Regions from separate parts of the Vibrio sp. AH4 genome, predicted to be linked through region 2. Evidence: predicted binding sites of a transcription regulator. Region 2 holds the regulator's gene; each other region holds the start of a gene.
The links. Region 2 encodes PurR, which represses purine synthesis genes. Its sites were predicted from a motif close to TNANGNAAACGTTTNCNTNA; they were not measured.

Region 1: a site for PurR is predicted at 2,371-2,390, ahead of metK (methionine adenosyltransferase). Genes of this name have one in related genera too.
Region 3: a site for PurR is predicted at 3,448-3,467, ahead of glyA (serine hydroxymethyltransferase). Genes of this name have one in related genera too.
Region 4: a site for PurR is predicted at 2,577-2,596, ahead of MKA69_RS03550 (uracil-xanthine permease family protein). Genes of this name have one in related genera too.

What each region holds. Positions count from the first base shown of each region.
Region 1 is NZ_JALAIV010000001.1:1,377,422-1,385,177, reverse strand. Features, by position in the region: gene MKA69_RS06605 (LysR family transcriptional regulator) at 1-136, shown strand, start outside; gene tkt (transketolase) at 208-2,205, opposite strand; gene metK (methionine adenosyltransferase) at 2,535-3,692, shown strand; gene MKA69_RS06590 (SprT family zinc-dependent metalloprotease) at 3,803-4,291, shown strand; gene xds (extracellular deoxyribonuclease Dns) at 4,419-5,114, shown strand; gene rsmE (16S rRNA (uracil(1498)-N(3))-methyltransferase) at 5,253-5,984, shown strand; gene gshB (glutathione synthase) at 5,998-6,954, shown strand; gene MKA69_RS06570 (YqgE/AlgH family protein) at 6,990-7,553, shown strand; gene ruvX (Holliday junction resolvase RuvX) at 7,634-7,756, shown strand, end outside.
Region 2 is NZ_JALAIV010000001.1:2,647,213-2,654,968, reverse strand. Features, by position in the region: gene MKA69_RS12175 (TVP38/TMEM64 family protein) at 1-454, opposite strand, end outside; gene MKA69_RS12170 (TfoX/Sxy family DNA transformation protein) at 736-1,323, opposite strand; cyclic di-GMP riboswitch class I at 1,438-1,523, opposite strand; gene purR (HTH-type transcriptional repressor PurR) at 1,682-2,692, opposite strand; gene torD (molecular chaperone TorD) at 3,048-3,707, opposite strand; gene torR (two-component system response regulator TorR) at 3,932-4,636, shown strand; gene elyC (envelope biogenesis factor ElyC) at 4,743-5,564, opposite strand; gene cmoM (tRNA uridine 5-oxyacetic acid(34) methyltransferase CmoM) at 5,681-6,463, shown strand; gene mukF (chromosome partition protein MukF) at 6,475-7,756, shown strand, end outside.
Region 3 is NZ_JALAIV010000001.1:1,797,943-1,805,698, reverse strand. Features, by position in the region: gene lipB (lipoyl(octanoyl) transferase LipB) at 1-542, shown strand, start outside; gene lipA (lipoyl synthase) at 535-1,500, shown strand; gene MKA69_RS08505 (lipoprotein) at 1,701-2,027, shown strand; gene glyA (serine hydroxymethyltransferase) at 2,144-3,394, opposite strand; gene MKA69_RS08495 (YitT family protein) at 3,778-4,374, shown strand; gene vpsQ (exopolysaccharide biosynthesis protein VpsQ) at 4,402-4,833, opposite strand; gene vpsP (exopolysaccharide biosynthesis protein VpsP) at 4,812-5,519, opposite strand; gene vpsO (exopolysaccharide regulatory tyrosine autokinase VpsO) at 5,516-7,729, opposite strand; gene vpsN (exopolysaccharide export protein VpsN) at 7,754-7,756, opposite strand, start outside.
Region 4 is NZ_JALAIV010000001.1:736,134-743,889, forward strand. Features, by position in the region: gene spoT (bifunctional GTP diphosphokinase/guanosine-3',5'-bis pyrophosphate 3'-pyrophosphohydrolase) at 1-289, shown strand, start outside; gene recG (ATP-dependent DNA helicase RecG) at 408-2,486, shown strand; gene MKA69_RS03550 (uracil-xanthine permease family protein) at 2,705-4,105, shown strand; gene envZ (two-component system sensor histidine kinase EnvZ) at 4,130-5,446, opposite strand; gene ompR (two-component system response regulator OmpR) at 5,515-6,237, opposite strand; gene MKA69_RS03565 (diguanylate cyclase domain-containing protein) at 6,536-7,495, shown strand; gene MKA69_RS03570 (glycoside hydrolase family 3 N-terminal domain-containing protein) at 7,553-7,756, opposite strand, start outside.

The DNA.
Region 1 (7,756 bases), 1.3 Mb from region 2:
CCTAATTCCTTGCGTCAACGGATGGCAATCACAGCCAACAGAAATCAACTGCTTCTATCCGCTCGGTCGTCATCCACTTCGGCTGCGCCTATTTATTGATGCGCTCCGTCAAGCAAGGCCTGATGAGTGGCAATAAAAAATCCCGCTGCAGCGGGATTTTTTATCATCGATTTTTCTTTGCGTAACAAAGAAATGAATCGCTTTTAATTACGCCAGCAGTTCTTTGGCTTGTTTCACTACGTTTTCAGTCGTGAAACCAAACAGTTTGAACAGCTCACCCGCTGGTGCTGATTCACCGAAGCTAGTCATACCGATGATGCGACCACCAAAGCCAACGTACTTGTACCAGAAGTCGGCAATGCCCGCTTCAATCGCGATACGCTTGGTGACTGCAGATGGCAGAACGGCTTCGCGGTAAGCGGCATCTTGCTTATCAAACGCGTCGGTGGATGGCATAGAGACCACGCGAACGGCTTTGCCTTCGGCGCTCAGTTGCTCGTAAGCGGCAACCGCCAGTTCAACTTCAGAGCCGGTCGCAATCAGGATCAGTTCAGGTTGGCCTGCACAATCTTTCAGGATGTAACCGCCTTTGGCGATGTTCGCGACTTGCTCAGCACTGCGTGGTTGCTGCGCGAGGTTTTGACGTGAGAAAATCAGCGCAGATGGCGCATCTTTACGCTCAATCGCCAGTTTCCAAGCCACTGCCGATTCCACTTGGTCACATGGACGCCATGTGCTCATGTTTGGCGTCATACGCAGAGAAGCAATTTGCTCAACCGGTTGGTGGGTTGGACCATCTTCACCCAGACCAATCGAGTCGTGCGTGTACACTTGGATGTTTTGCACTTTCATCAGTGCCGCCATACGCATCGCATTACGCGCGTATTCCATGAACATCAGGAAGGTCGCACCGTAAGGGACAAAACCGCCGTGCAGCGCGATACCGTTGATGATGGCGGTCATGCCAAACTCACGCACACCGTAGTGGATGTAGTTGCCTGAGAAGTCTTCTGCCGTCAGTGACTGAGAGCCAGACCACATGGTGAGGTTAGAAGGCGCTAGGTCAGCAGAACCGCCCATAAATTCTGGCAGCAGTTTGCCGAACGCTTCTAGCGCATTTTGTGATGCTTTACGCGATGCGATGTTGGCAGGGTTCGCTTGCAGATTGGCGATAATTTCGCTGGTGGCGGCTTCCCAATTCGCTGGCAGCTCGCCCGCTACGCGGCGTTTGTATTCAGCAGCTTCTGCTGGATAAGCTTTCGCGTAAGCGGCGAATTTCTCATCCCAAGCGGCTTCTTTGCTTGCGCCTGCTTGTTTTGCATCCCACGCTGCGTAGATGTCAGCCGGGATTTCAAACGGAGCGTATTCCCAACCCAAGAATTCACGCGCAGCTTTGATTTCATCGTTACCCAGAGGCGCGCCGTGACAGTCGTGTGAACCCGCTTTGTTTGGTGAACCGAAACCGATGATGGTTTTGGTACAAATCAGCGTTGGGCGAGAGGTTTCTGCTTTCGCCGCTTCAATCGCAGCGTTAATGGCATCGGCATCGTGACCGTCAACCGCTGGGATGACATGCCAGCCGTAGGCTTCAAAACGTTTTGGCGTGTCGTCTGAGAACCAGCCTTCAACGTGACCATCGATAGAAATACCGTTGTCATCCCAGAACGCAATCAGTTTGCCAAGGCCCAGCGTACCCGCCAGTGAACAGGCTTCGTGCGAAATACCTTCCATCAAACAGCCATCACCCATAAACACATAAGTGAAATGGTCAACGATGTCGTGACCCGGTTTGTTGAACTGCGCCGCCAGTGCTTTTTCTGCAATCGCCATACCTACGGCATTGGTGATGCCTTGGCCTAGTGGGCCCGTAGTGGTTTCGATGCCCGGTGCATAACCGTACTCTGGGTGACCCGGTGTTTTTGAGTGCAGTTGACGGAAGTTTTTCAAATCGTCAATCGACAGCTCATAGCCGCTCAGGTGCAGCAGCGAGTAAATCAGCATAGAGCCGTGGCCGTTAGACAGCACAAAACGGTCGCGGTCAGCCCAGTTTGGGTTTTGTGGGTTGTGGTTTAAGTGTGAACGCCACAGCACTTCGGCGATATCCGCCATGCCCATTGGGGCTCCCGGGTGGCCAGAGTTAGCTTTTTGAACGCCGTCCATGCTCAGGGCACGGATAGCATTGGCAAGTTGTTTGCGAGAAGACATGTCGACTCCTAAATGGGAAGTAAGCGAAATGAACAGATGCGGAAAATCAGTGGCGGCTATTGTCGCAAAGCCCCCCTGCTGCTGCAAACGATTTACTGGTGCTTTGCTCCGATTTTGTCACACTTTTTAGCACATTCTCGCTTTGTAGTGGCAAAGCTGACTTTTTTAAGCAAACGTTTGGTTATGAGCTAAACAGAAAAAGAGCTTGTAATTTGAGCGCTCGACACTAGAATAGCCGTCTAGATGTAGAAACGCCTACAAAATGTACGAAATTGATCGGTAGCGCCACTTCATGCCGTTACCGAATAACCACAAATATTGGAGCTATCATGGCGATTAAGCACCTGTTTACTTCAGAATCAGTATCAGAAGGCCATCCAGATAAAATTGCAGACCAGATCTCTGATGCAGTGTTGGACGCGATTCTTGAGCAAGATCCTAAAGCTCGCGTTGCTTGCGAAACTTACGTAAAAACTGGCATGGTGATGGTAGGTGGTGAAATCACTACTTCCGCTTGGGTTGATATCGAAGAGTTAACTCGTCAAACCGTTCGTGAAATTGGTTACGTGCACTCAGACATGGGCTTTGATGCCAACTCTTGTGCGGTACTGAACACCATCGGTAAGCAATCGCCAGACATCAACCAAGGTGTTGATAAAGCCGATCCTAAAGAGCAAGGCGCAGGCGACCAAGGCATCATGTTTGGTTATGCGACCAACGAAACTGAAGTGCTGATGCCAGCACCGATCACCTATGCACATCGTCTGATGCAACGCCAAGCAGAAGTTCGTAAAAACGGCACGCTGCCATGGTTGCGTCCTGATGCAAAATCTCAGGTGACCTTCCAGTACGACCAAGGCAAGATTGTGGGTATTGATGCCGTGGTTCTGTCTACTCAGCACTGTGACTCTATTTCAACGCCAGATCTGCGTGAAGCGGTGATGGAAGAGATCATCAAGCCAGTTCTGCCAGCAGAATGGTTGAGCAAAGAGACCAAATACTTCATCAACCCAACCGGCCGTTTCGTGATCGGTGGTCCAATGGGTGACTGTGGTCTGACCGGTCGTAAGATCATCGTTGATACCTACGGCGGCGCAGCGCGTCACGGTGGCGGTGCATTCTCTGGTAAGGATCCATCCAAGGTTGACCGTTCAGCGGCTTACGCAGCGCGTTACGTTGCGAAAAACATCGTTGCTGCTGGTATGGCTGATCGTTGTGAAATCCAACTCTCTTACGCAATCGGTGTTGCTGATCCAACGTCTATCATGGTGGAAACTTTCGGTACTGAGAAAGTGTCGCAAGAGATCATCATTGAAGCCGTTCGCCAGTTCTTCGACCTGCGTCCATACGGTCTGCAAGAGATGCTGAACCTGCTGCAACCTATCTACAAGAAAACCGCAGCTTACGGTCACTTCGGCCGTGAAGAGTTCCCTTGGGAAGCGACAGACAAAGCCGCGCTACTGCGTGACTTCGCTGGTCTAAAGTAAGCATTATTTCAAGTCATCGCTGACAAACGGCGAGGATTGCAATACAGTTCAAGGCTCTTTCTAATGAAAGGGCCTTTTTTATGACGTTGCAATAAAAGTGAGTACTCGTAATGGTTCGTTTTGATCTGCACTGCCAAGCTGAGCAGAGAGTCAAACAGTGTATCGCCACCGCCAGCGAGACTTTGCAACGCCCTTTTAAACTACCTAAGCTCAACTACCGTTTACGCGGGCGCGCCGCGGGTAAAGCCTATTTACAGCTGTGGGAAATTCGTCTTAATCCGGTGCTGTTTGCCGAAAACATCGATGACTTCCTGCAGCAAGTGATCCCACACGAAATCGCGCATCTCATTACTTATCAGCTTTATGGACGAGTACGTCCACATGGTGCCGAATGGCAACAAGTGATGAGCCAAGTCTTTAATCTTGAGCCAAAAACCACTCACACGTTTTCTGTCGCTTCAGTACAGGGCAAAACCTTCCATTACCGCTGTGCGTGCCGCGAATATCCACTCACCATTCGTCGCCACAATAAAGTGCTGCGCGGTGAAGCCACGTATCGCTGCCAAAGCTGCCAACAAAACTTGATCTACCAAGCCTAACCGAAAACTCGCTGAGGCCACTTCTATAGGCATTGCCTTGCCCTCGCTAAAAACTAACAAAAGCATCAACGACAAATGTAATTTATGAGTGTTAGACTGATAAAAAACCTACTTATCTACGTCTATCATGCTGATTATCCGTTTAATAACCGCTTTTATGGCGAGCTTGCCTCTCCTCACCTTTGCCGCCCCTATGTCTTTTAGTCATGCCAAAAATGAAGCGGTGAAGATTTATCGTGATCATCCGGTCTCTTTTTACTGTGGCTGCGACATTCGCTGGCAAGGCAAAAAAGGCATCCCGGATTTGGAGAGTTGCGGCTATCAAGTACGTAAAAATGAGAATCGTGCTTCGCGTATTGAATGGGAACATGTAGTCCCAGCTTGGCAATTTGGTCATCAGCTACAATGCTGGCAACAAGGTGGCCGCAAAAACTGCACCCGTACTAGCCCTGAGTTCAATCAGATGGAAGCGGATCTGCACAACCTCACTCCGGCGATTGGCGAAGTGAATGGCGATCGCTCCAACTTCAGTTTCAGTCAGTGGAATGGTGTCGATGGCGTCACCTACGGCCAGTGCGAAATGCAAGTGAACTTCAAAGAGCGTAAAGCCATGCCTCCTGAACGAGCGCGCGGGGCGATTGCGCGCACTTATCTGTACATGAGTGAGCAGTACGGTTTGCGACTTTCCAAAGCGCAAAACCAATTAATGCAGGCATGGAACAATCAGTATCCGGTCAGCGAATGGGAATGTGTGCGTGACCAACGGATTGAAAAAGTGCAAGGCAACTCGAACCGCTTTGTGCGTGAACAATGCCCGAACTGATTGGTAGAATCTCACCCTGCCCCCTTGTATTTTGCCCCACTTGCATCCATGTTAGAGGCCAGATATCCCTCTTCCTGCTGAAGTCGCCGCTTTAAGTTGGAAGACGGTAACCTCTTTTAATGATTAGGAATTATCCGCATGCGCATCCCACGAATTTATCATCCAGAACCGATCCACCAGCTTGGCACCGTAGCCCTGAGTGAAGATGCCGCTGGGCATATCGGTCGCGTATTGCGTATGCAAGCTGGACAAGAAGTGCTGCTGTTCGATGGCTTTGGGGCTGAATTTCCAGCCGTGATCAGTGAAGTCGGCAAAAAACAGGTGTTGGTCAATATCACTGAGCGCGTGGAAAACAGTATTGAATCGCCCCTCGATCTGCATCTTGGTCAGGTGATTTCACGCGGCGATAAGATGGAGTTCACCATCCAAAAATCGGTGGAATTGGGTGTCACTACCATCACCCCTCTGCTTTCTGAGCGTTGTGGCGTGAAGCTGGATGAAAAACGCTTCGAGAAGAAGATTCAGCAGTGGCAGAAAATTGCGATCAGTGCCTGTGAACAGTGTGGCCGTAATACCGTGCCGGAAATCCGCCCAATTATGGATCTCGAAGCTTGGTGTGCAGAGCCAACCGAGGCACTGAAACTCAATTTGCACCCACGCGCTAAATACTCGGTCAACACCTTACCCACCCCAGTGAGCAAAGTTCGTTTGCTGATTGGTCCTGAAGGCGGCTTGTCAGCGGAAGAAATTGATATGACTCGCCGTTACCAGTTTGAAGAAACCTTGTTAGGCCCACGCGTACTGCGCACAGAAACGGCGGCGCTCACGGCGATAACTGCACTACAAGTTCGTTTCGGCGATCTTGGCTAAATGGAGATAAACCATGATTAAACTCGGTATTGTGATGGACCCCATCGCTTCCATTAACATCAAAAAAGATTCCAGCTTTGCCATGATGCTTGAAGCGCAGCGTCGCGGTTATGAAATCCATTATATGGAAATGAATGACCTACACTTAGAGCAAGGTGTGGCACTGGCCGATACCAAGGTCGTCGAGCTGAAAGAAGATCCAAACGGTTGGTATCAATTCAAATCCGAGCAAACCATCGCCCTTTCTGAATTGGATGCGATTTTAATGCGTAAGGATCCGCCGTTCGACACCGAATACATCTACGCAACCTACATTTTGGAGCGCGCGGAAGATGAAGGCGTATTGGTAGTGAACAAACCACAAAGCCTACGCGATTGTAATGAAAAACTGTTCACCGCTTGGTTCCCAGAGCTGACGCCGATCACCATGGTGACGCGTAAAGCCGAGAAGATTAAAGCCTTCCGTGAACAGCACGGGGACGTGATCCTAAAACCCCTCGACGGTATGGGCGGCGCTTCGATTTTCCGTGTTAAAGAGGGCGATCCTAACCTCTCAGTGATCATCGAAACCTTAACCAATCACGGACAGAATTACTGCATGGCGCAGACCTTTGTGCCAGATATCAGCAATGGCGACAAACGCATTTTGGTGGTCGATGGTGAACCTATGCCTTACTGCTTGGCGCGTATTCCAGCCAAAGGGGAAACCCGCGGTAACTTGGCGGCCGGCGGTCGTGGTGAGCCACGCCCACTGAGTGAAACCGATAAGAAAATTGCCCTAGCGGTCGCACCGACTCTCAAAGAGAAAGGGCTGCTGTTTGTAGGCTTAGATGTCATTGGCGATAAACTGACCGAAATTAACGTCACCAGCCCAACCTGCATTCGAGAGATTGAAGCTGCGTACGATATTTCAATCACAGGCAAGTTGATGGATGCCATTGAGCGTCGCTTAAAAGCGACGGCGATGTGAGCAACCATAGCAGTGACATAGAGGTTGGACACAGTATGAATCTTACCAATCATTTTCTGGTTGCCATGCCGAGCATGAAGGATCCTTACTTCAAGCGCAGCGTGATTTATATTTGCGAGCACAACCAAGACGGCGCGATGGGTTTAATGATCAATGCGCCGATCGACATTACGGTCGGCGGCATGCTCAAGCAGGTCGATATCGAGCCGGCTTACCCACAGTCACACCAAGAGAGTCTGAAAAAGCCAGTGTTCAATGGGGGGCCGGTGTCGGAAGATCGCGGGTTTATTCTGCATCGTCCGCGCGATCACTACGAATCGAGCATGAACATGACTGATGACATCGCCGTCACAACCTCGAAGGATATTCTCACTGTACTCGGTACCGAGGCGGAACCTGAAGGCTACATTGTCGCGCTTGGCTATTCTGGTTGGTCTGCTGGCCAGTTAGAGGTGGAACTCACCGAAAACTCGTGGCTAACCATAGAAGCAGATCCTGAGCTGATTTTTAATACGCCCGTGCATGAGAAATGGCAAAAGGCTATTCAAAAACTCGGCATCTCTCCTGCGCAGCTTTCCAGCGAGGCCGGACACGCCTAACCATATCCAAGGCTGCGATCACGCAGCCTCATTTTTACTGTCATTTTTTATTGAACATTTTTTATTAAAAGAGAAATCGCATGTCACGTACCGTTATGGCCTTTGATTACGGCACCAAAAGCATTGGCAGTGCAATCGGTCAAGAGATCACGGGCACGGCGTCTCCGCTGAAAGCGTTTAAAGCCAATGATGGCATCCCCAAT
Region 2 (7,756 bases):
TGACTAAGTTAATCAAAAAGAAGGGAAAAATGGGAATTAAGCGTAGCGAGAGCAGATAAAAAGCCCCATCCCGTTCGACACCTTGGTTAATGGTTAACAGCTTATCGGCAAATTTAGCTTGAACCCAATCGCGCAATAAAAAGCGGCTGCTGAGAAAGGCAAGTGTTGCACCAATCGTACTTGCAAAAGAGGCGAGCAGCAGACTGAGCCAAAACCCAAACAGTGCGGCACCCAATAGGGTGACGACAGTGGCACCGGGGACCGAAAAGGCTGTCAGTAGGACATACAATACAAAATAGATAAATGCGGCTTGCACAAGATGTGCATCAATGTAGTTTGCCAACTCGGCTTGCTTGGCTTTGGCGACATCTAACGTGAGATAGTGGCTAAATTGTGTCACCAAGATCGCCGTTATCGCGATCAAAATAAGGGCAATGATGAGCTTTTTGTTCATGAGCGGTACCTAGTCAGCACTTTGATATTGAAGCTTTTGATGGTGATAAATGGAATACCTTATCCCTTAGTCATGAAAGCGATTGCCTCAAGACTTGGGTATAAGTATATCTACTCAAAATAAATTCGCCCGATTGGTGTGAACAAGGGCTATGAAGTAGAAGACAGGGGATGCAGCGTATTTCTTTCAAAAAAATAACGCGCCCGAGTGGACGCGTTATCAGATTTTACTCAAGGTATTCATACAAACTCGGCGAGGAAAGACAGACTCAAAACGAGAAATCAAAGGTGTCTTAGTAGTTCGTCACGACGATTTTGTGGGATCACTGACCAATGTTTACCTTCGATTGCTCCCTCTAAAGCCCATAACAGCTCAAGGCTAACCTCTGCCGAATGGGTACGTTGAATGGCTTTATATGCTTCAACAGAACCGAAAGAGTGCAAAGACTCGACGCTTTCGATACCGGCTTTCTTGAGCATTCTTTCCGTTGCTAAACGCAAGTTGGGAAGATCTTTCAAACGGTCAGGCTTTGCTTGTGCTTGTGTTTCACGTTCGGTCTTAGCGACCTCAAGCGCAATACGAGCTTCACTTAAGATAGAGGCTGGATTACTCCAACAATCATCAGGTAGAGCGTAGTACTTAGTCACGACAGGAAAGCCACGTTTTTTATAAACATAAGGTTCATAACCTTGCTGTTTGAACTTTTCGATTGTGGCATCGTCTGCACGGATGTGCAGCGTATCGTTAACCACAAGCGCAAACATAGTTTCGTCGACGAAAATACCAAAGCCACCAAACATTGAACGAGATTTCACACGTCCTAGCTGCTCAAAGAGCCGCATTGAATCTTTTAATACTGGTTTATCCATGCTGTTAGTCTCGGAGTATTGTTACATACGCCACCAAATCAGGTCCGAGAAAATTAGCAAAATCATGCAACTGCCGTGTCAATGATGAGTCAACATAGTGTATGCATTTTTGCCATCGGTAACCCCGCTACCTACCTATGTTCTGGTTTAGGCCGGAGGCTTTGCGTCCCACTCTTTCGAATGGTTTGCCCTGTGCGTGACATTTTTCCTGATAAAAAATAACCAAACTTGGGTCATTCTCACATACTGATATTTCAATTGTGAGAATGAGCCATGTTAATAATACTCGCTCTACATTAGTTTTGTCATATTTATGTGACAAGCTTTCAAATATAGGCTCTGTGAATTGTCAAGAAAGTTAGGATTTTGTCAAGTCTTTCACAGTGTCGCGTTCGACGATCTCAGGATGCATCTCGAAAATTCGGCGCTCGTGTTCTTTATCTTTAATACGCTCTAAAAGAATTTCGAACGCATTTTTACCCACACGACGCTTAGGTTGGTGCACGGTGGTCAGTGGTGGAGAGAAGTATTCGGCCAGTTCGATATTATCGTAACCAATCACGGATATTTCTTCAGGAACACGAATTCCTTTTTGTTGCAAACGGCTCATAAGACCTAATGCCATGGTGTCGTTGAAGCAGAATACGGCAGTTGGACGCTTATCCATAGCAATGATTTTGTCGGCAGCAAGGACTGCGGTATCACACTCAAAATTACCTTCTAGAATCCAATCTTCATTCACGGGTAAGTGCGCTTCAGCCATCGCTCGGCGGAAACCTTGAATACGCTCTTGGCAAGCGGCTTTGACAAAATGACCACTTAAACAGGCAATGTCTGTGTGTCCACGATCCGTCAGATATTTGGTCGCGAGATAGCCACCTTCCTCTGAGTTATCGATGATTTTATCAGCGTGCGACGTTTCTGGACCCCAATCCATGATCACTTTTGGAATGTCTTTGTGAGCGTCGAGCATTTCCTGCAGCTCTTGAGTCAGGTCTGAACACATGACTAAAATGCCATCCACACGTTTTTCGGCCAGCATGCGAATGTAATCACGTTGTTTTTCATAGATGCCGCCCGTGTTACACAGAATCAAGGTGTAGCCTTGACGGTAACAGTAGCTTTCCACACCATCGATCACTTCAGAGAAAAACAGGTTTGTTGATTGAGTCACTAGCATGCCAATAGTGCGTGTAGTGTTGCACTTCAAACTACGTGCGACCGCACTCGGTGCATAGTTGAGTTGCTTAACCGCTTCCATCACTTTCTCTTGGGTGGTTTCTGCCACAAAGCGAGTTTTGTTGATAACGTGAGAAACGGTAGTGGTAGACACGCCAGCAAGGCGCGCTACATCTTTAATCGTAGCCATAGAGTGTTCCTGTCGATGACTGCTGATGCCAGCGAATGTTATTGGTTAATTAAATCAGCAGAAGTAAGGCGAGACTGAGCGAATCTTCACACTCTGTGCGGCGAGGAACCACATATACCGTACGTAAAGCGCTTCAATCATTATGCCTAAAGTAATAAAAATACAAAAACCGCCAAGAAACAGCGGTTTACATTTTTATTCGTTTTTATCGTTTGCGGGTGGATTTTAGACTGCAAATGTATCCACCGCAACGAAATTCATTCATCAAACTTTAAGTTCTTTCACAATTGATTTGTTTATGCCCCTGACTTTTTGCAACAGCAAAGTGGGCAGCTTAAAAATCGCTACGTTGTGATTAAAGACTCTGGCGAAGCTCATCAATGTAACGTTGATCTTGTTGTAAAAAAGCCAACGTTAGTCGAGCCGCCGCCGAGTAGAAACCAAATGCGTCAAACTGTGTACAACGTTCAACAAAAACGGATAACCAACTCAATAAGTGTTGAGCAATAAAATCAGATTGTGCTTTGAGAGCGGAGTTAACGTCAGAGCCTTCTTGATTCGGGTTATTGCTGATAACAAGATGCGCAAGAAAGTCGAGTTGAATCGCGAGATGGTCGGCGGGCTCATTAAGGTTCGGATCCACATTCACGTTATAGTGGCTCAGTAACTCACGCATGAGTTGTGCCGGTTTGCCATTGAGTAACCCTTTGTCAGTGTAGACAGAGGCATAGGGTAGCGCTGAGTCACGATCGGACTTTAAAAATAGATCACAAAAATCAGCGGCAAGTTCCAGTTGTGCATCTTGACGATCTTGCAAGCGATTGAGTGCATCAATCAAATGTTTCACTTCCGTCGCTAAGCTTTCTTCATCGGCTAGTCCGGTTAAGAAAGTACGGATTTCAGCTGAGTGATAGTGTGCGATATCTTGTTCAGTCAGCTCTTTAAAAAAGAGACTCGACAGCCACCAGTAAATTTCTGCGCGTTTTTCATTGAGGATATTCAGTTCTTGGATCATGTTTGCACTCCCAATCGATTGACGCTTAGTCTAAACCATAAAAATGAACAGCTATCATGCAAGATATGACAAGTTGTGAAAAGAAAAGAACACGTTGTTAATCTGTTAAATAAAGCTTGCGTTGCATCAAGGAAAAGTGGGGTTTCTCACGATATTCCTCGAATTATTAACAAATGTGAATAGAATGAGTGAGCGATAAATCCCGTTATTTAAAATGGTGCACTATGAGTTATCACGTACTTGTGGTTGAAGATGACCTCGTCACCCGTAGTAAGTTAAGCGGTTACTTTCAAAATGAAGGTTACCAAGTAACAGAAGCGGAAAGTGGCGCACAAATGAGAGAAGCACTTGAGCTCAATGACATTGATTTAGTCTTGCTAGACATTAACTTGCCTGGTGAAGATGGATTGCTATTGACGCGAGAGCTGCGTGGCCAGTCGGAGATTGGCATTATTTTAGTGACAGGACGCACAGACAGTATCGATAAAATTGTTGGCCTTGAAATGGGTGCTGACGATTATGTGACTAAACCTGTCGATTTACGTGAGCTACAAGTTCGAGTGAAAAACTTGTTGTGGCGTATTTCGTTGGCTCGCCGCGATAAATACAGTGAGAAGACAGACGATACGTTGGTTTACTTTGGCGAGTGGACATTCGATATACAGCGTCGTGCTTTGAGCCGTAATGGTGAGCCGGTTAAACTCACCAAAGCAGAATACGAGTTGTTGGTTGCACTTTCCTCTTATCCTAATCAAGTGCTGAGCCGTGAGCGCATTTTGAATATGATCAGCCATCGTGTGGATGCGCCAAATGATCGTACTATTGATGTGTTGATTCGACGTATGCGCGCCAAGATGGAAATGGATCCGAAGAACCCGCAAATTTTTGTCACAGTTCACGGTGAAGGGTACATGTTCGCAGGGGATTAAGCTCGTTTGAACTCAATTTGCATACATACTGCTTATCATCAACAAAGAAAAACCGGCGTATTTGCCGGTTTTTTACATTTTTAACAACTTGGCGGAGGGGAAACGATTAGGGCGTTGTCGGAGCTTCTTCTACGACAGAGGGCGTTCCTACCTGTTCACTGCCATCTCCGGCAACGGTATCACGCAGTTTTTGCCACAATAAGCCTAAGGTTTCGTACCAATACTGTTCGGTTTGCTCAAGATAGCGTGATTTAGGAATGTATTTATCCCAAGGCTGAACAATATTGAGATGACCTAAGTAGTTAGTCGGTGCTGGTATTGGCGTTAAACCTGCCGATTCAAATTCGCGCATCGCACGCTTCATATGGCTTGCTGAGGTGACCAGTACCATGCGCTTTTGTTGCACGAAAGCCGCGGCTTGGCGCGCTTCTTCCCAAGTATCTTTGGCGGTTTCCAGCAAAATAATATCCGATTTCGGTACGCCTAACGCTAAAGCGACACGCGCCATCATCCGAGCGTGGCTAACTTCACTACCACCAGCGTAACCGGAGAGGATCAGTTTTGAACCCGGATACATACGACTAATACGAATGCCTTCTGTTAAGCGCATGAGCGCAGCACGAGTAAGCTCGGAGGTGGGAGGGATGTCATCATCAACCACATGGCCATTACCGAGTACCATCACGTAGTCAAGAGTACCTTCTACGGGTAAAAATGCCGTGTAAGTACGTTCAAGTGGCATCAATAAACGAGTCGCCACGGGTTGAAAGGAAACCAGAAATAACCCAGTGAGGGAGAACAACACCACTAGGCAGCCAGTTTTACGTTTTGCCGTGAACATGATCAGCATCAGGCCCACGAAACCAATGATCAGCAGCGCTGGCAGAGGCATCAACAGTGAAGAAAAAATTTTTTTCAGCTCAAACATAGAGAAAACAGTCCGAAAAAACAGCACTTGAGTATAAAAAGAGTCGAAGCCTCTTTATTCCTGCCATTCGTATGACAGAATAGCAGGCACGGTTCGTTATCATAACTCAAGCTACTGTGACAGAAGATCGCAATTTCGACGATATTGCCCACAAATTTGCAAAAAATATATACGGTTCTGACAAAGGTGAGATCCGCCAAGTCATTGTTTGGGAAGATTTGGAGCAGCTTCTCAGTCAACTGGACGCGCAAAAAGTTCCCTTGCACGTACTCGATGCAGGTGGCGGCTTGGCGCAAGTATCGCAAAAAATCGCTCGCCTTGGGCATCGAGTGACACTCTGTGATCTTTCTTCGGAAATGTTGCAATTGGCCGAGCAGGATATTGCAAACAATGGCCTGCTTGAGCAGTATCGCTTCGTCCATTCACCAGTGCAGACGATTCAAGCACACCTTGATGCGCCCGTGGATTTGGTGCTGTTTCATGCGGTGATGGAATGGTTAGCGGAACCCAAACCAGCGTTGCAAAATTTGCTGGCGCAAGTCAGACCGGGCGGCATGGTGTCGGTGATGTTTTACAACTATCACGGTTTGGTTTACAAAAACGCCGTGTGTGGCAACATTCCGCACGTGCTAGAAGATATGCCGCACCGCAAACGGTTCAAATTACAACCGCAGAAAGGCTTACTCCCCGAAGAGGTCTACCAATGGATCGAAGAATCGGGTTTTGAGATCTGCGGGAAATCCGGTATTCGTTGTTTCAGTGATTACATCGGAAACATGAAAAACATGGGCGAATACCAGTATGAGGATTTGGTGGCACTGGAGCGCAAATTCTGCCGTCAGGAGCCTTACCTCTCATTGGGCCGATACATTCACGTATGGGCTAAGAAAAAACAATAACAGGAAACACAATGAGTGAGTTTACTCAGGATACTGTGCAAAAGCCTATCGACGAACTCGTCACTTGGGTAAAACAGTATGACTTCTCATTGAATCTGCCTACTGAGCGGCTGGCATTTTTGCTCGCGATTGCTGTGCTCAGTAATGAAAGATTTGATGAAGAGCTCGGAGAAGGGGAACTTCACGATGCATTCGCGATAGTGACGCGCTTGTTTGCAGAATCGGGAGAAGCCTCAGCCTTTCGGGCTAACAATGCGATTAATGATCTGGTCAAGCAGCGCTTACTCAGTCGCTTTACCAGCGAAATGACGGAAGGTGCCAGCATCTACCGTCTGACTCCTTTAGCGATCGGCATTACCGATTACTATGTTCGTCATCGCGAATTTTCCAAACTCAAACTATCCATCCAACTCTCTATGGTCGCGGATGAGATGGCGAAAGCCGTGGAATCTGCGCAGCAGGGTGGCAGTGTCGCTCATTGGCGCAAAAACGTGTTTGGCGTGCTCAAATATTCGGTGAGTGAAATCTTCGATCGCATCGACCTTAACCAGCGTGTGATGGATGAGCAGCAGCAATCGGTCAAAGAGCAGATTGCGGATCTGCTGAATAAAGATTGGCGCGATGCGATCAACAACTGTGAAGCCTTGCTGTCCGAAACTTCCGCCACACTGCGTGAGCTGCAAGATACCTTGCAAGCGGCAGGCGATGAGTTGCAAACGCAAATCCTCGATATTCAGGAGTGCGTGTATGGCGATCTGGAATTGGACTTCATCGAAGAGACGCTGTTTGCGCTGCAAATGAAGCTCGACCGCATTACGAGTTGGGGTCAGCAGTCGATTGATCTTTGGATCGGTTACGACCGCCACGTCCACAAGTTTATTCGTACCGCGATTGATATGGACCAGAACCGCGCGTTCAGCCAACGTCTGCGTCAGTCAATGAACGACTATTTTGAACAACCTTGGTATCTCACTTTCGCCGATGCAGAACGTCTATCCGATCTGCGTGATGAAACTTTGACCCTGCGTGACGAAGAAGTCACCGGTCATGTGCCGATGGAAGTGGAATACGAAGAGCTGCAACAAGTGAACGATGAACTTGCGCAGCGGATTGGCGACATGCTGAAAGTGCATAAAGAGCAGGGCGCAGCAATTGATTTAGCCCTTGTGCTGCGTGATTACCTAGCCAGCCATCCACGAACCCATCATTTCGATTTAGCCCGAATGGTTGTCGACCAAGCGGTAAGACTGGGTTACTCCGAGTCCGACTACCGCGCTATCCAGCCTGACTGGA
Region 3 (7,756 bases), 850 kb from region 2:
GGCTTGTCGAACACAACCCCGTGTTTACTCAAGGACAAGCCGGCAAGGCTGAGCACCTGATCAACACCGGCGATATTCCTGTTGTGCAAAGTGACCGTGGTGGGCAAGTGACTTACCATGGACCTGGCCAATTAGTCGCTTACTTTCTCATTGATCTTCGCCGTAAGCGACTCGGCGTGAGAGAACTTGTCACTCATATTGAAAACTTGGTCATTCACACCCTACAACACTATCACATTGACTCAGCGGCACGTCCTGACGCGCCTGGAGTTTACGTACAAAATAAAAAGATTTGTTCTTTGGGCTTACGCATCCGTAAAGGGTGCTCTTTTCACGGACTCGCACTCAATATCCAGATGGATCTCAGCCCGTTCTTACGCATCAATCCTTGTGGTTATGCAGGAATGGAGATGGTGCAAGTGAGCGACTTCTCTGGCCCAATTGAAAAAGAGCAGGTTGAAAAAATATTAATCCAAAAACTCGTTACCCTACTGGAGTACGAGCACGTCGAATTCAGCACAGAAGCATACAATCATGAGTAAACCAATTCAGATGGAACGCGGTGTAAAGTACCGTGATGCCGATAAAATGGCTTTGATTCCGGTAAAAAATATGCCGGCCGAACAAAAAGAAATTCTGCGCAAACCGGAATGGATGAAAATCAAACTCCCCGCCGATAGCCAACGCATCCAAGATATCAAGGCTGCGATGCGTAAGAATAAGCTCCACTCTGTTTGTGAAGAAGCCTCCTGCCCTAACTTAGCAGAATGCTTCAACCATGGTACCGCAACGTTCATGATCTTAGGTGCCATCTGCACTCGACGTTGCCCATTCTGCGATGTTGCCCATGGACGCCCTAATGCTCCAGAAGCTGAAGAGCCAAAGAAACTCGCACAAACCATTCATGATATGAAGCTAAAATACGTGGTTATTACCTCGGTCGACCGTGATGACTTGCGGGATGGTGGTGCACAACATTTTGCCGATTGTAACCGTGAAATCCGCGCTTTAAACCCGAGCATAAAAATCGAAACTCTGGTACCTGATTTCCGCGGTCGCATGGAAGTGGCACTGGAAGCTTTGAAAGACAATCCACCGGATGTTTTCAACCACAACTTGGAAACTGCGCCGCGCCTATACCGAAAAGTACGTCCTGGAGCTAACTACAAGTGGTCTTTAGAACTGCTGCGTCAATTCAAAGAACAGCATCCAGATGTACCGACTAAATCAGGCTTGATGATGGGTTTAGGCGAAACCAAAGAAGAGATCATTGAAGTACTGAAAGATCTGCGCGCACACGGGGTTAGTATGCTGACTCTTGGGCAATATTTAGCACCAAGCCGTCACCACCTACCCGTTGAACGTTACGTGCCACCAGCCGAGTTTGATGAGCTCAAAGAAATAGCCCTTGAACTTGGTTTTACTCACGCAGCCTGTGGTCCATTTGTTCGTTCTTCTTATCATGCGGACTTGCAAGCCAAAGGGTTAGAAGTGAAATAACCGAACCACATCAAGCCAGCCTCAATGCTGGCTTGATGCATTATCTCGGATGAGATCCTACACCATAATCTGTATACACCAAACGGTTTAGCCTTGAATCCTACGCAGGGGTTCTATAGGCTTAGGTTACGTTTTGATGAATTTTCGCTCATACATTGGCATGTGCTTTTGAGTGAAGACAGACCATAAGGAAAACAATAATGAATCGTATCGGCTTATTCGCTCTGACTGCAGCAGCACTACTGGCTGGTTGTTCATCCAACACCCAGCAAGATAACTACCGCGAAGCCTCTTTTGAGCTCTGTAATACCGAAGTAAATATTTACTCGGTCAGTGATGATGGCCAAGTGCGTATTGTGTGTGCCGATGGTGCGAAGTTTGCGCTAAAAACCGAGAAAACCCTCGATATCATGCGCGATATCAACGTCGACTATTGTGATGGAGAAGGTCTTGGTAAATTTACTGAAAGCAACAAATACTACATGTTCAAGTGTAAATCCGGCACTATGATCAGCGTGAGTAAGTAAACACTCACCACGATGAGCGAATAAAAAAAAGCCTGCATACTGCAGGCTTTTTTATTCTCGTGATGACTTGAAGCGACTCATATCATTGTTCTTCGAAGTCATTCAGCGCTCGCGGATTAAGCATAAACCGGCAGACGTTTACAGATTGCCAATACTTTTTGCTTCGTTGCTTCGATCACGTCTTGGTCGTTGATGTTGTCTAAAACATCACACATCCAGTTAGCCAGATCTTTGGCATCTTGCTCAGTGAAACCACGGCGAGTGATCGCCGGCGTACCCACACGAATACCCGAAGTAACAAATGGGCTACGAGGATCGTTAGGCACTGAGTTTTTATTCACGGTGATGTTTGCTGCACCAAGCGCCGCATCCGCATCTTTACCTGTGAGGTCTTTATCAATCAGATCTACGAGGAAAAGGTGGTTTTCAGTGCTGTTAGATACGATCTTGTAACCACGCTCTTGGAACTGCGCGACCATCGCTTTAGCATTTTTCACTACACGAGCTTGGTATGCTTTGAACTCAGGTTCCATTGCTTCTTTAAAAGCAACTGCTTTAGCCGCAATCACATGCATCAAAGGGCCGCCTTGGCCGCCAGGGAACACCGCTGAGTTCAGTTTTTTGTACATCTCTTCGCCAGCGTTTGACAAAATCAAACCGCCACGTGGACCCGCCAGAGTTTTGTGCGTTGTCGTCGTCACAACGTGTGCAAAAGGTACAGGGCTTGGGTAAACACCCGCCGCGATCAGCCCCGCAACGTGTGCCATATCGACAAATAGGTAAGCACCCACTTTGTCGGCGATATCACGCATACGTTTCCAATCCACGATTTGTGAATAGGCAGAGAAACCACCGATGATCATTTTTGGCTTATGCTCAAAGGCTAGCGCTTCCATCTCATCGTAATTGATTTGACCCGCTTCATCGATACCATAAGGGATGACATTATAGTGTTTACCCGAAAAGTTCACTGGTGAACCGTGAGTCAAGTGACCGCCGTGAGCTAGGCTCATGCCCAATACGGTATCACCTGGGTTAAGCAGCGCCATGTACACAGCACTGTTCGCTTGGGAACCTGAGTGAGGCTGAACGTTCGCGTATTCACAGCCAAACAGTTGGCAAGCACGATCAATAGCCAAGGCTTCGGCTTTATCAACATACTCACAACCACCATAGTAACGCTTACCTGGATAACCTTCGGCGTACTTGTTGGTCAGTTGAGAACCTTGTGCTTGCATTACACGCGGGCTGGTGTAGTTTTCTGAAGCAATAAGTTCAATATGTTCTTCTTGACGAAGCGTCTCTTCCTGAATGGCAGCGTATAGCTCCGGATCATAATCAGCGATGTTCATATCACGCTTAAGCATCTGTATCTCCTGACTCAGATTGACTGAAATTGCAAAAAAACCACACAACGACTCAACGCAAACGTTTTCGTCATCACTTTATGGCGCGCATTCTACATAATTTGATCTTTATCATAAAGCCCAAATTCATGAATTTATCATGCAGTTTTTTCATAAACACTCACGCAGTATTCATCATTACTGACATCTTCCTGCACAATAAGGCGCAAATGCCCTCATGAGGTTCGGTAAAAGATGCCTAAACGATAACACTGTCAATTTTTTGCTTTACACCCTGTAAAGCGGATGTGACATAGGTTTACCTCAATTTTTCATCCCTAGCTACCGGAAATCACTTATTTTCATTAACATCCGCGCAATTCTCTCCCTTGATAACTAAATTTATGGAAAAACATTCACACAAAGAAGATTGGATCGCGATACTAACAGGGACATTTTTGGTCGCTCAAGGCGTCTATTTTTTGCAAGCGGGTAATTTACTCACTGGTGGCACTACGGGGCTCGCGTTATTGATGAGCCAATTTGTACCACTCACTTTTGGCGTACTCTATTTCCTTTCCAATTGCCCTTTTTATCTATTGGCATGGAAACGCTTTGGTGTCCGCTTTGCCTTCAACAGTGCGATCTCAGGAGCTTTAGTCTCCTTGTTTGCAGATCATCTCGCGATGTTTATTACGCTTGAAAAAATTAACGTTGTGTATTGTGCGATAGCCGGTGGACTGTTGATGGGATTGGGAATGCTAATTCTGTTCCGCCACCGTTCAAGTCTTGGGGGCTTTAACGTGTTATGCCTATTTATCCAAGATCGATTTGGCATTTCTGTAGGCAAAAGTCAGATGGCGATAGATGGTCTAATCTTGCTCACGTCATTTTTCTTCGTATCGCCGTTAACGATTGGTTTGTCAATTCTCGGAGCCTTCTTACTCAATATCGTGCTTGCCATGAATCATAAGCCAAGCCGTTACCGCGTGATTTACTAACCCTCGAACACAATGAAGAAATACCGTTTAGGTATTTCTTCGCTTTCTCTGCCGCCACCCTGCCAATAAGGTATTTACAGCACAAGCCACAGCAACACCAATCAAGCTTGCTAAAATATCTTGTACGGAAAAGGTGCGTAATGGTGAAAATGCTTGTAACCCTTCATCAACTAGGCAGCACAATGTCACGAGTCCACCTGCCACTAACACCATGTTGTAGCCACTCTCCGTAACAGACAATACTCGGTATAACGCTAAAGTGAGCAAAAATGCTAACAAACTGTGCAAATGAGTGTCACCACCAACGGCTAGCTCTAATTGATAAACGTAATCGGCGTGGAATCCGGAAGATTTAAGCCACGAAGCTAAAACCGTAGATAACGCGAGCAATCCAAACAATATCGCAGATGCAAGGCGCTGCTGGTAAATTTGTCGGCCTATTTTAAAACGGATGTACAAATGGAGATCTCTAATTTCGGTTCACGACGTGAGGCTAAAGTACAAGCCAACTTAAACTGATGTGTTGATTTTAGGTAATCAGCCAAAAGGTGTCGACTGTTTTTCCCATTCAAACCCCGAGCGAGATGTTCAATCACCAGCCATTTTTGTTCACGACTCCAGAACTTCCATTTAGCTAATCCCACTTGTGATATCGCAATATTGACTGCTGGTGTATAGGGGCCATATAGCGCTGCCTTAGCAAGATATTCACTCAACGCCTCATTCGGCACTTGCTCTTGCGCTTCCTCGTCATGCAACTGTGCCTCAATTTTCAGTAGCGCCGCCCAGCTATCTGGCCATGTGGGACGTAACTCAACACTGGTAAGATACGCCCTCTTTGCCCTATCAAGCGCCTCACCCACTTCATTATCACTGGAAAGATAAGCTTGCCACTGCCAAATTCGGCCTTGTAAAAAATAGTATTGAGGATGACTCGGATTATGTTCGATTGCGCGTTGGATGGCCTTGTGCGCGTCATCAACAGAGATAAGCGTTGCCGGAGAGCGATGATCCCAAGCCAGCAACTCTTTTTCTGCAGTAAGAGCGTACAGTGATGCAATCCCTTGTTGAAAGGCAAAGTAAATTACCCACAGCGTAGATATCGCAATCCCTGCACGCCATCCAAAATGCCCTAGCCGATTCACTGAGTAGCGCTCGATTTATGATCTTCGCCATAATAAGCTTGGTAGTGATAATAACCGCTATAGCGTGATGCTTTTTTAGCATTCAAACGGTTAAGAACAACACCATCAATTCGGCTACCTTGTTGAGTTAACTTACCCACAACTTCACGTACAACTTGGGTACGAGTGTGGTTAGCATCAATCACTAAAATCACAGAATCAACATGTTGTGCCAACATAAAGCTGTCACTAACTGCTAGGCATGGCGGGGTATCAATCACGATTCTTTGGTATTGGCCACGTAAATCCGCAAGAAGCTCACTAAATTTCGTGGATGACAACAGCTCTAACGGATTAGAGGAATACACACCCGCGGTAAGTACATCAAGCCCTGATTGCTCATCATGATATACACAATCTTCAAAACTCTGTGTACCTGTCAACAAATTCGTCACACCCGGTTGTGACCCTGAAATCGCAAAGCGATGCGCAATTGCCGGTTTACGCAGATCACAATCAATCAGAAGCGTCTTTTCCATTTGGGCTAACGATAGTGCTAGATTAATACTCGACGTCGTTTTCCCTTCTCCCGGTAAGCATGATGTCAACATCACCACATGCTGTTCTTGGTTAACATGAGCAAGTAAGTAGCTAGTACGTATGGTGCGTACCGCTTCCGTTAATTCACGCAATTCGGCATCAAAGTAAGCTTTCGCATCCAACTTACCATTACGTTTGCGAACAGCCGGTACCACACCCAGTAAACTTAGTGCCAATTGCTTTTCAACCTGCTTAATGTCAGCAAAGGTATCTGACATCGCATCCGCGATAAACGCAACCACACAAGCAAAACCAAACGAAACCACAAACGCCAACATGACAATTAATTTCTTGTTGGGCTTACTCGGAACTAAAGGTGCGCTAGCTTGGTCGGTGAAACGGGCAATCGTGGTATTAAAATCCCCTGAAGCGCTAGTTTCTTTTTGACGAGCCAAAAATAAATCAAACAACTCACGGTTGGTTTGTACTTCACGCTTAAGCTCAGAATACTTGGCGTTTTTCACAGTCAGCGTCTGGAACTCCGATTTACGCTGATTAAATTCCGTTTGTAGCGAACGCTCGGATTGCTTAGCCGCTTGCAGCTCGTTATTGATACCATTCAATAACTGTTTCAACTCCGAGCGTAAATTCTTACGAACAGCGTCTAACTGAGCAGTCGCTGACTTTAATTTAGGGTGCTTCGGGCCATAGCGCTTGGAAAACTCTGAAACTTTACGCTCAGCATCCACTTCAGCCACTTTCAAATCACGAATGGTTGGGTGGTTAGAAATTTCAGGGATCGACGACAAAGCCGTCAAGTCACTATCATTCTTACTGTAGCTGTTCGCCACCTGATAGAGCGTTTCTGCGGCAACTCGGCGATCGCGTGCTTTATTCATCTGAGAGGTCAGTTCTTCCAACTCTTGACTTGCGAGTCCTTCCACGCCTTGTACATCAACCAAGCCTTCTGACTGCAAAAACGCTTGTAACTTAGCTTCGGATTCTCGTAATTGAGTACGCAGTTCTTCCATCCGGGTATTAAGCCAAGTATTCGCTTTTAGCTCTACCTCTAACTTCGCTTCCAAGTGGCTGTCCATGTACACCCGTGCAATCTCGTTGGCAATTTTCGCCGCCAGTTTAGGATCGCCTGCAGTGTAATAGATATTGACCAACTGGGTCTTGCGGATCGGGCTAATCTCCATCCCACGTTTGAATTTCTCCAAAATTATTTGGCTTTCACGATACACTTCTAACTCTGGATCGATCACTACTTCTTGTTGCTTAAATCCTTGAAGAAATGGCATCCACTCTAATAAGTGTTCTTTTATGCTCGGTGATTGTTCGCTCTCAGGGTTAAGATCAAATTCAGGATCGGAGGCCAAATCAAGCCTATCAATCACTTCTTGAGCAATCGTGTCAGATTTTAGGATTTCAATTTGGGTCAGGTAATACTCCTGACTTTTGGTATCGAGCCCATACACTTCTTCAATTGATACCGCTTTCGCTTGTGTCGATTCAATCAGAATTGTCGCTCGAGCTGTGTACTCGGATCGCATGGAAAGGACAAAAAGCAGCGTGATTGCTGTGACCATGATTGAAAACAGCAAAATACGCCATTTGTAATTAAGCAGTACATTAAAATACTGACGAAAATCGATCACTTCTTCTTGAGTGAATTGTTTACCTGTCATCTCGTGTACCATTACACCCTAAAATTA
Region 4 (7,756 bases), 1.9 Mb from region 2:
AGAGCCAGACAAGTACATGGCTGTAGAATGGACCAAAGATTACGATCAAGAGTTCATTACTGAGCTGAAAGTCGATATGCACAACCGCCAAGGTGCATTGGCTGAACTGACCAATGTGATCTCCAAAACCGGCTCAAATATTCATGGCCTGTCAACGGAAGAACGCGACGGTCGCTTGTACACAGTCACCGTTCTGCTCACCACCAAAGATCGGGTGCATTTAGCTGGCATCATGCGCAAAATTCGCACCATGCCCCACGCGCTTAAAGTACGACGCCGTAAGAACTGATCAACACCAAGAGAGGGATAGACCCGCGTTTCATGCCTCTCTTGGGCAATTTTTCCTGTACAAAAACACAGCTCGATGTTTGAATAGCCGTTAAGTCAAATGGTTAGATCAAACGCGCATGTCACAACTCCTCTCAGCCGTTCCTCTTTGTGAACTCTCCGGTGTCGGGGCCAAAGTCGCCGAAAAACTGGAGAAAGTCGGCTTGCACACCGTGCAGGATCTGCTGTTTCATCTTCCGCTGCGTTATGAAGATCGCACTCGCGTTTATCCGATAGTCCAACTGCACCACGGTTTATGGGCTGCGGTGCAAGGTAAAGTGATGGCGGTGGATACCCTGTTTGGCAAACGCAAAATGCTCACCGTGAAAATCAGTGATGGCAACGGCACGCTGACACTGCGTTTTTTTAACTTCACGGCGGCGATGAAAAACAACTTTGCGGAAGGCAAATTTGTGCATGCTTATGGGGAGATCAAACGCGGTAATCAAGGCTTAGAGATCATCCATCCTGACTACAAATTCTTTGCCCCTGCGCAAACACCCGATGTCGAACCGAACCTGACTCCGGTTTACCCGACCACCGAAGGGCTACGCCAACTCACCCTGCGTAATCTCACCGACCAAGCGTTGGCGCTACTAGAAAAATCCGCTGTGCAAGAATTACTGCCGTCAGGGCTTTACGATCAGCAGATGACCTTAGCCCAAGCGCTGAAGATCATTCATCGCCCATCGGCGGATATCGATTTACGTCTGTTTGAACAAGGGCGACATCCGGCGCAAGTTCGGCTGATCATGGAAGAGCTGCTGGCGCAGAATCTCTCGATGCTGGCGATTCGCAGCCAAGGCCAGCAAGATGTGGCCTTGCCACTGGCCCCCGTCCACCAACTCAAACAACAACTCTTGGCACAACTGCCCTTTTCACCGACTAAGGCGCAGCAGCGCGTGGTCGCCGAAATTGAAGCGGATTTAGAAAAACCACATCCAATGATGCGCTTAGTGCAAGGCGATGTCGGCTCAGGCAAAACCTTAGTCGCAGCGCTTGCGGCAGTGCGGGCGATTGAGCATGGCTATCAAGTCGCCTTGATGGCTCCTACCGAGCTACTGGCCGAGCAGCACGCGCTCAATTTTGCGCAGTGGCTAGAGCCGATGGGCATTCAAGTGGGGTGGCTCGCGGGTAAGCTTAAAGGCAAAGCGCGGGAAACGGAGCTGGCACGCATCGCCAGTGGCGAAGTGAAAATGGTGGTTGGCACCCATGCTCTGTTTCAAGAGCAAGTGTCGTTTGACCATCTTGCCTTGGTCATTATTGATGAGCAGCATCGCTTCGGGGTGCATCAGCGTTTAGAGCTGCGCGAGAAAGGCGCAAAACAAGGCGCGTATCCGCATCAGCTCATCATGACTGCTACTCCGATCCCGCGTACTTTGGCGATGACGGCTTATGCCGATTTGGAAACCTCAGTGATTGATGAGTTGCCACCCGGACGCACTCCGATCCAAACTGTGGCAATTCCTGATACCAAACGCGACGACATTGTTGAGCGCATTCGTCACGCCTGCCTCAATGAAGGCAAGCAAGCGTATTGGGTGTGTACTTTAATTGACGAATCCGAAGTACTGGAAGCACAAGCGGCCGCAGAAACGGCAGAAGAGCTGCAACGTAAACTGCCCGAAGTCAACATTGGCTTAGTGCATGGCCGGATGAAACCGGCCGAGAAGCAAGCTGTGATGCAAGCGTTTAAAAATAATGAGCTACATCTGCTCGTCGCCACCACCGTGATTGAAGTGGGCGTGGATGTCCCCAATGCCAGCTTGATGATCATTGAAAACCCGGAACGTTTGGGGCTGGCTCAACTACATCAGCTACGTGGGCGTGTTGGGCGTGGCACCATCGCCAGTCATTGTGTGCTACTGTTTCATGCCCCGCTTTCCAAAACCGCACAAAAACGCTTAGGTGTTCTGCGTGAAAGCAATGACGGCTTCGTCATCGCGCAGCGCGACTTAGAAATTCGTGGCCCAGGTGAGCTATTAGGCACTAAACAGACCGGTTTGGCCGATTTCAAAATTGCCGATCTAGTACGCGACCAACAACTGGTTCCGCAAGTGCAACGCATCGCACGCCATATCCATGAGCGCTACCCACAGAATGCACAAGCCATCATCGACCGTTGGTTAGGCGAACGCGATATTTACGCCAAAGCTTAGCTTTTGATCCTCATCAAATCGATCGAAAACCTCGTGAGCAAACGTTTGCTTTCTTGAGTAAAACCTCTATAATCGCCGCCATTTTCTGGTAGACGCAAACGTTTACCTCTCTACCTAGAGCAGAGTCTGATTAACAGCAATCACAGATGCGGCTTCTGCTCCACCTTAACCACCCATTCAGCGTGCACAAGGTGTTACTGACCATCAGGAAAATCGTTATGACACAATCCACTTCGCGCAAGGCAGATCTGGTCTATCAACTCAATGATCGTCCACCTCTACCACAAACTGTCTTTGCCGCTTTGCAACATCTTTTGGCGATGTTTGTCGCGGTGATAACGCCATCACTGATCATTTGCCAATCCCTTGGTGTGCCTGCGGATCAAACCAACACCATCATCAGCATGTCACTGTTTGCTTCGGGTTTGTCATCCTTTATTCAAATCCGCACCTTTGGCCCAATTGGCTCAGGTTTGCTTTCGATTCAAGGCACCAGCTTTAACTTCTTAGGCCCAATTATTGGTGCAGGACTCGCGCTCAAAGCCGGTGGGGCGAACATCGAAACCATGATGGCCGCGATTTTCGGGACGATTTTGGTCGCTTCATTCGCTGAAATTTTACTTTCTCGCGTCCTGCAATTTGCCCAACGCGTGATTACGCCGCTGGTCTCTGGGATTGTGGTGACCTTGATTGGCCTGACGCTAGTACAAGTTGGTTTGATTTCAATGGGTGGCGGCTACGCTGCAATGGCGGAAGGCACTTTTGGTAGCCTTGATAAACTCGCACTGGCTGGAACCGTATTAGCGATCATTGTGCTGCTGAACCGAGCGCACAACCCTTACGTACGTGTGGCTTCGATTGTGATTGCGATGCTGGTGGGTTATGTGATGGCGTACCTAATGGGCATGATCAATACCGACAACTTGGCGGAAACCCAGCTCATCGCACTGCCTATCCCGATGCAATATGGCTTAGGTTTTGACTGGTCGCTGTTTATCCCTCTGGTGCTGATTTTCCTGATCACCGCACTCGAAGCGATTGGTGATATAACTGCGACTTCCGAAGTCTCTGGTGAACCCGTGAAAGGCCCCGTGTATATGAAGCGCATCAAAGGTGGCGTACTGGCGGATGGCATCAATTCCGCATTAGCCGCCGTGTTTAACAGCTTCCCGAACTCAACGTTCAGCCAAAACAACGGCGTGATCCTGCTGACCGGCGTTGCCAGCCGTTATGTGGGTTACTTTATTGCGGGTATGCTAGTGCTGCTTGGCTTATTCCCCGGCGTAGCAAGCTTTGTTCAATTGATCCCAGAGCCTGTACTCGGTGGTGCGACCATCGTAATGTTTGGTACGATTGCTGCCGCAGGCGTACGCATCATCTCTCGTGTCGACTTAGATCGCCGCGCGATTCTGATCATGGCACTGTCTTTCTCGATGGGTTTGGGTATTGCACAAAAACCAGAAATTCTGCAGTTTATGCCTGAATTTATTAAGAATTTATTCTCTTCAGGTGTCGCGGCTGGCGGCATTACTGCAATTTTGCTTAACCTGCTACTGCCCGAAGTGCGCCGAGATGAAAACGCCGCTTCGGTAACCGAAACGGCGCAAGAATCAAACTAACAGTTTATTCAGGGCTAACTTCAGTTAGCCCTTTTGCTGCTTAGTTGGGAAACTGATTTGAGCACGTAACCCACCTTGGCTGCGGTTGCTCACCGACACCGCACCATGATGCTGGCTGACAATCCGTTTCACAATCGCCAGCCCCAAGCCAGTTCCTTCACTGCCGCGCGCGGTATCCCCACGAGTAAAAGGCTCAAACACTTTATTGACTTGGCTTGGATCGATACCCGGCCCATTGTCTTCCACTGACAGCCACACTAGCTTCTTATCGGCCGTCATGCCGCTACTCACTTTGACCCAACCGTTGCCGTAGCGCAGCGCATTCACGACCAAGTTACTCAGTGAACGTTTAATCGCAATCGGGTTACCAAAGGCGGGCGTGAGATCCGCTTGCAGATCGGTTTCAATCCGCACTTCGTAGCCCCCTTCAGAGCTTGCCACATCGCTGGCAATATCATTCAGATCTACCGCCTCAAACGCTTCACGGTTCACCGGTTTCAAGTAATCCATAAACTGGCTGATGATCTGGTTACACTCTTCGGTATCACTGATGATGCTCTCAGCAAGATAGCTGTCTTCTGGCGACATCATCTCGGTTGCCAAGCGAATTCGGGTCAAGGGGGTGCGGATATCATGACTGATCCCCGCCATTAGCAGCGCGCGATCTTCTTCCAGAGCTTGAATGCCTTTCGACATTCGATTAAACGCGCGCGTTACCGAGCGGATTTCTAACGTCCCTTGTTCTGGCAGATGTGGGGGCGTTTCCCCCCGCCCAACCAATTTGGCGGCTTTTTCTAGCGCAATCAGTGGCCGGTTTTGCAAACGAATAAACAGCCAGCCACCAATCACAATTAACAGTGCCATGATGATGCTGTTACGAAACAGCGGAGCAAAATCTTCTTCTTGTAGTTCAGAGAGCGGAATACGCAGCAACTGGCCGGGCAGTGAATCGATCTTCATCCACAGGATGTAGCTCTCCTCGCCCAGCGCCATGCGCACTTCGGTGGGCGAGCCCAGCTCGCTGCTCATCTCTTCACTCATCAAATCAAGGCTGATGGCGTGCTGAAAATCCAAAGATTCGGGGCTACTCTCACTGTGAATCGTCACCCCAAGCTGATCCAGTACGCGCCGTTTCAGCAGCGCATCCATTTCCGAACTCACTTCAGGATTACTGGTGTCATCCAGCATTAAGCTGATTTCATGGGCGAGAATTTTGTTGAACTGCTGCAAACTCGGCAGCAAGGCGTAGTTGAATACCGCGTAGTAGGAATAGATTTGACTAGCGATCAGCAGAGAAAAAAACAGCAGGATCGATTGAGTAAATGAGCTGCGAATTCGCATAAGGCACCTAGATATAGCAAGGGCACGCGCGGAGCGAGGACGCCCTTGCTCGGCGTGCCTAAAAGAAGTTAGTTGGCGGCTTTACCATCGGGGACGAAGACGTAACCCAGCCCCCAGACGGTTTGAATATAGCGCGGTTTGCTTGGATCAACTTCGAGCATACGACGCAGACGCGAAATCTGTACGTCAATCGAGCGCTCCATTGCTGAATATTCACGGCCACGCGCCATGTTCATCAGTTTATCACGCGACAAAGGCTCACGGGCATTGGTCACCAAGGCTTTTAATACGGCAAATTCACCCGATGTGAGTGGCATCGCCTCTTCACCTCGGAACATTTCACGGGTACCAAGGTTCAGGCGGAAATCACCAAATTCAATGATGGTCTCTTCCGAACTTGGTGCTCCTGGTGCTTCAATCACTTGACGGCGCAGCACCGCTTTAATACGCGCCAATAGTTCACGCGGGTTAAACGGCTTAGGCAGATAATCATCCGCGCCAACTTCTAGGCCGACAATGCGGTCAATCTCATCACCTTTAGCTGTGAGCATCAGAATCGGGATCATGTTGTTGGAATTGCGCAGACGACGACAGATAGAAAGGCCATCTTCACCCGGCAACATCAAATCAAGCACCATCAAATGGAAGTTTTCGCGCGTCAGCAGACGATCCATCTGCTCGCCGTTAGCAACGCTGCGAACTTGAAACCCCTGCTCTGACAGGTAACGCTCAAGCAGCGCACGCAAACGCGCATCATCATCTACCACTAAAACTTTATGATTTTCCACCATGATCCCACCTAACTGTTGTTCAATTCCCGACTCTTCGGGCGAGTAAAATGTAACATCGTTACCGCTCACCGCGCATAAAGAATTGTTAATCTTTATGTCTTTGTAGCGGAATAGATACTGACTAGCAAGCTCACTCACCCGCAGATTATTTCTTTAATGACTATTTAAAAAATAATCTACACTCATACTGACAACCAAATCTATACGCAAAAAAGAGCATAAGCGTTGTCAGGCTAGATGAGATTCCTCCCACCAGTTTCATGCTGGTAAAGGGATATAAGATAAAACGTTGGCGACTATGGATATCTGTTCTTTACACACTGCAATCTATCACTCGTTGATGGAGCAAATTGCTGTAATTAATGCACAAGGTCAAATCGTGGATGTGAACCGTGCGTGGATTGAGTTTGGACAAAATAATGGTGTCGATGAACAGTATGATTGGATAAACATCAATTATTTAGACGCTCTCTATAAAGCTTCACAGGCCGGAGAAACTCGAGCTTTCGAGGCTTATCAAGGCATACAAGCCGTCATCCAAGGCCAATCCGACAGCTATTATCATGAGTATCCATGCCATAGTCCTAACGAGCAGCGTTGGTTTCTCATGCGTGTTGTACCCTTGAAGATCGAGCAATATCAGTATTGGGTTCTTTCTCATCACAACATCACTCAGCGTAAATTAGCGGAAATGCGCAGTGAGTTCCAAGCCACTCACGATCCACTGACGGGATTAGCCAATCGACGCCACTTTCATCAACAACTCGAAGCCTTACTATTGGAAAATCAGCAGCAACAGGCAGGGCTCTGTTTAATGATGATTGATTTGGATAACTTCAAACACTTTAACGATACTCATGGACATCAAGCGGGCGACCTTTGTTTAGTAAGGATTGCCGCAACTCTACAACATAACTTTTCTGTACCTTGTACCGCTTATCGGTTAGGCGGTGACGAGTTTGCCTTGTTGCTTTCTCACCTGACACAACAACAAAGCCAAGATATCGCTGCAAGCGTCAGCCAACGCATCCAAGAATTAAGATTACTGTGCGGCAACAAACTGCAAGTCACCGCCAGTATTGGCGGCATATTTATCTCAGGTGAGACTCAAATCAGTAGCCACTTATTGATAAATGAAACCGATCAGACCCTCTATCAGGTCAAACGAGGTACAAAAAACAGCTACTTACTGACCACTCTCTCCACCGCCCCTCACACAGTAGCCGCCGAAGCTTTAGGTAACGAGCTGATTGACTAAGATTGTGGTCTTCAGTAATTCGTTCAACCTGATAAGCTCAAAATAACTGTGTTATTTTTACTCGACGCGACTCACTGCACAACCCTGAGCTGGCAATGCTTCGCCAGTCAATACAAGGGCGGCAGCAAACGCGCTCTCGGGTCTTGCGGAGTGCGCGCACAGATAATGCTGTACTTGAGGGTATTGCAATACGTCGTAAGGGCTGCGCAAAGCAAGCACCACCAGATTGGAGAAATCCTGAATCAACTGCTGCACTCTGGC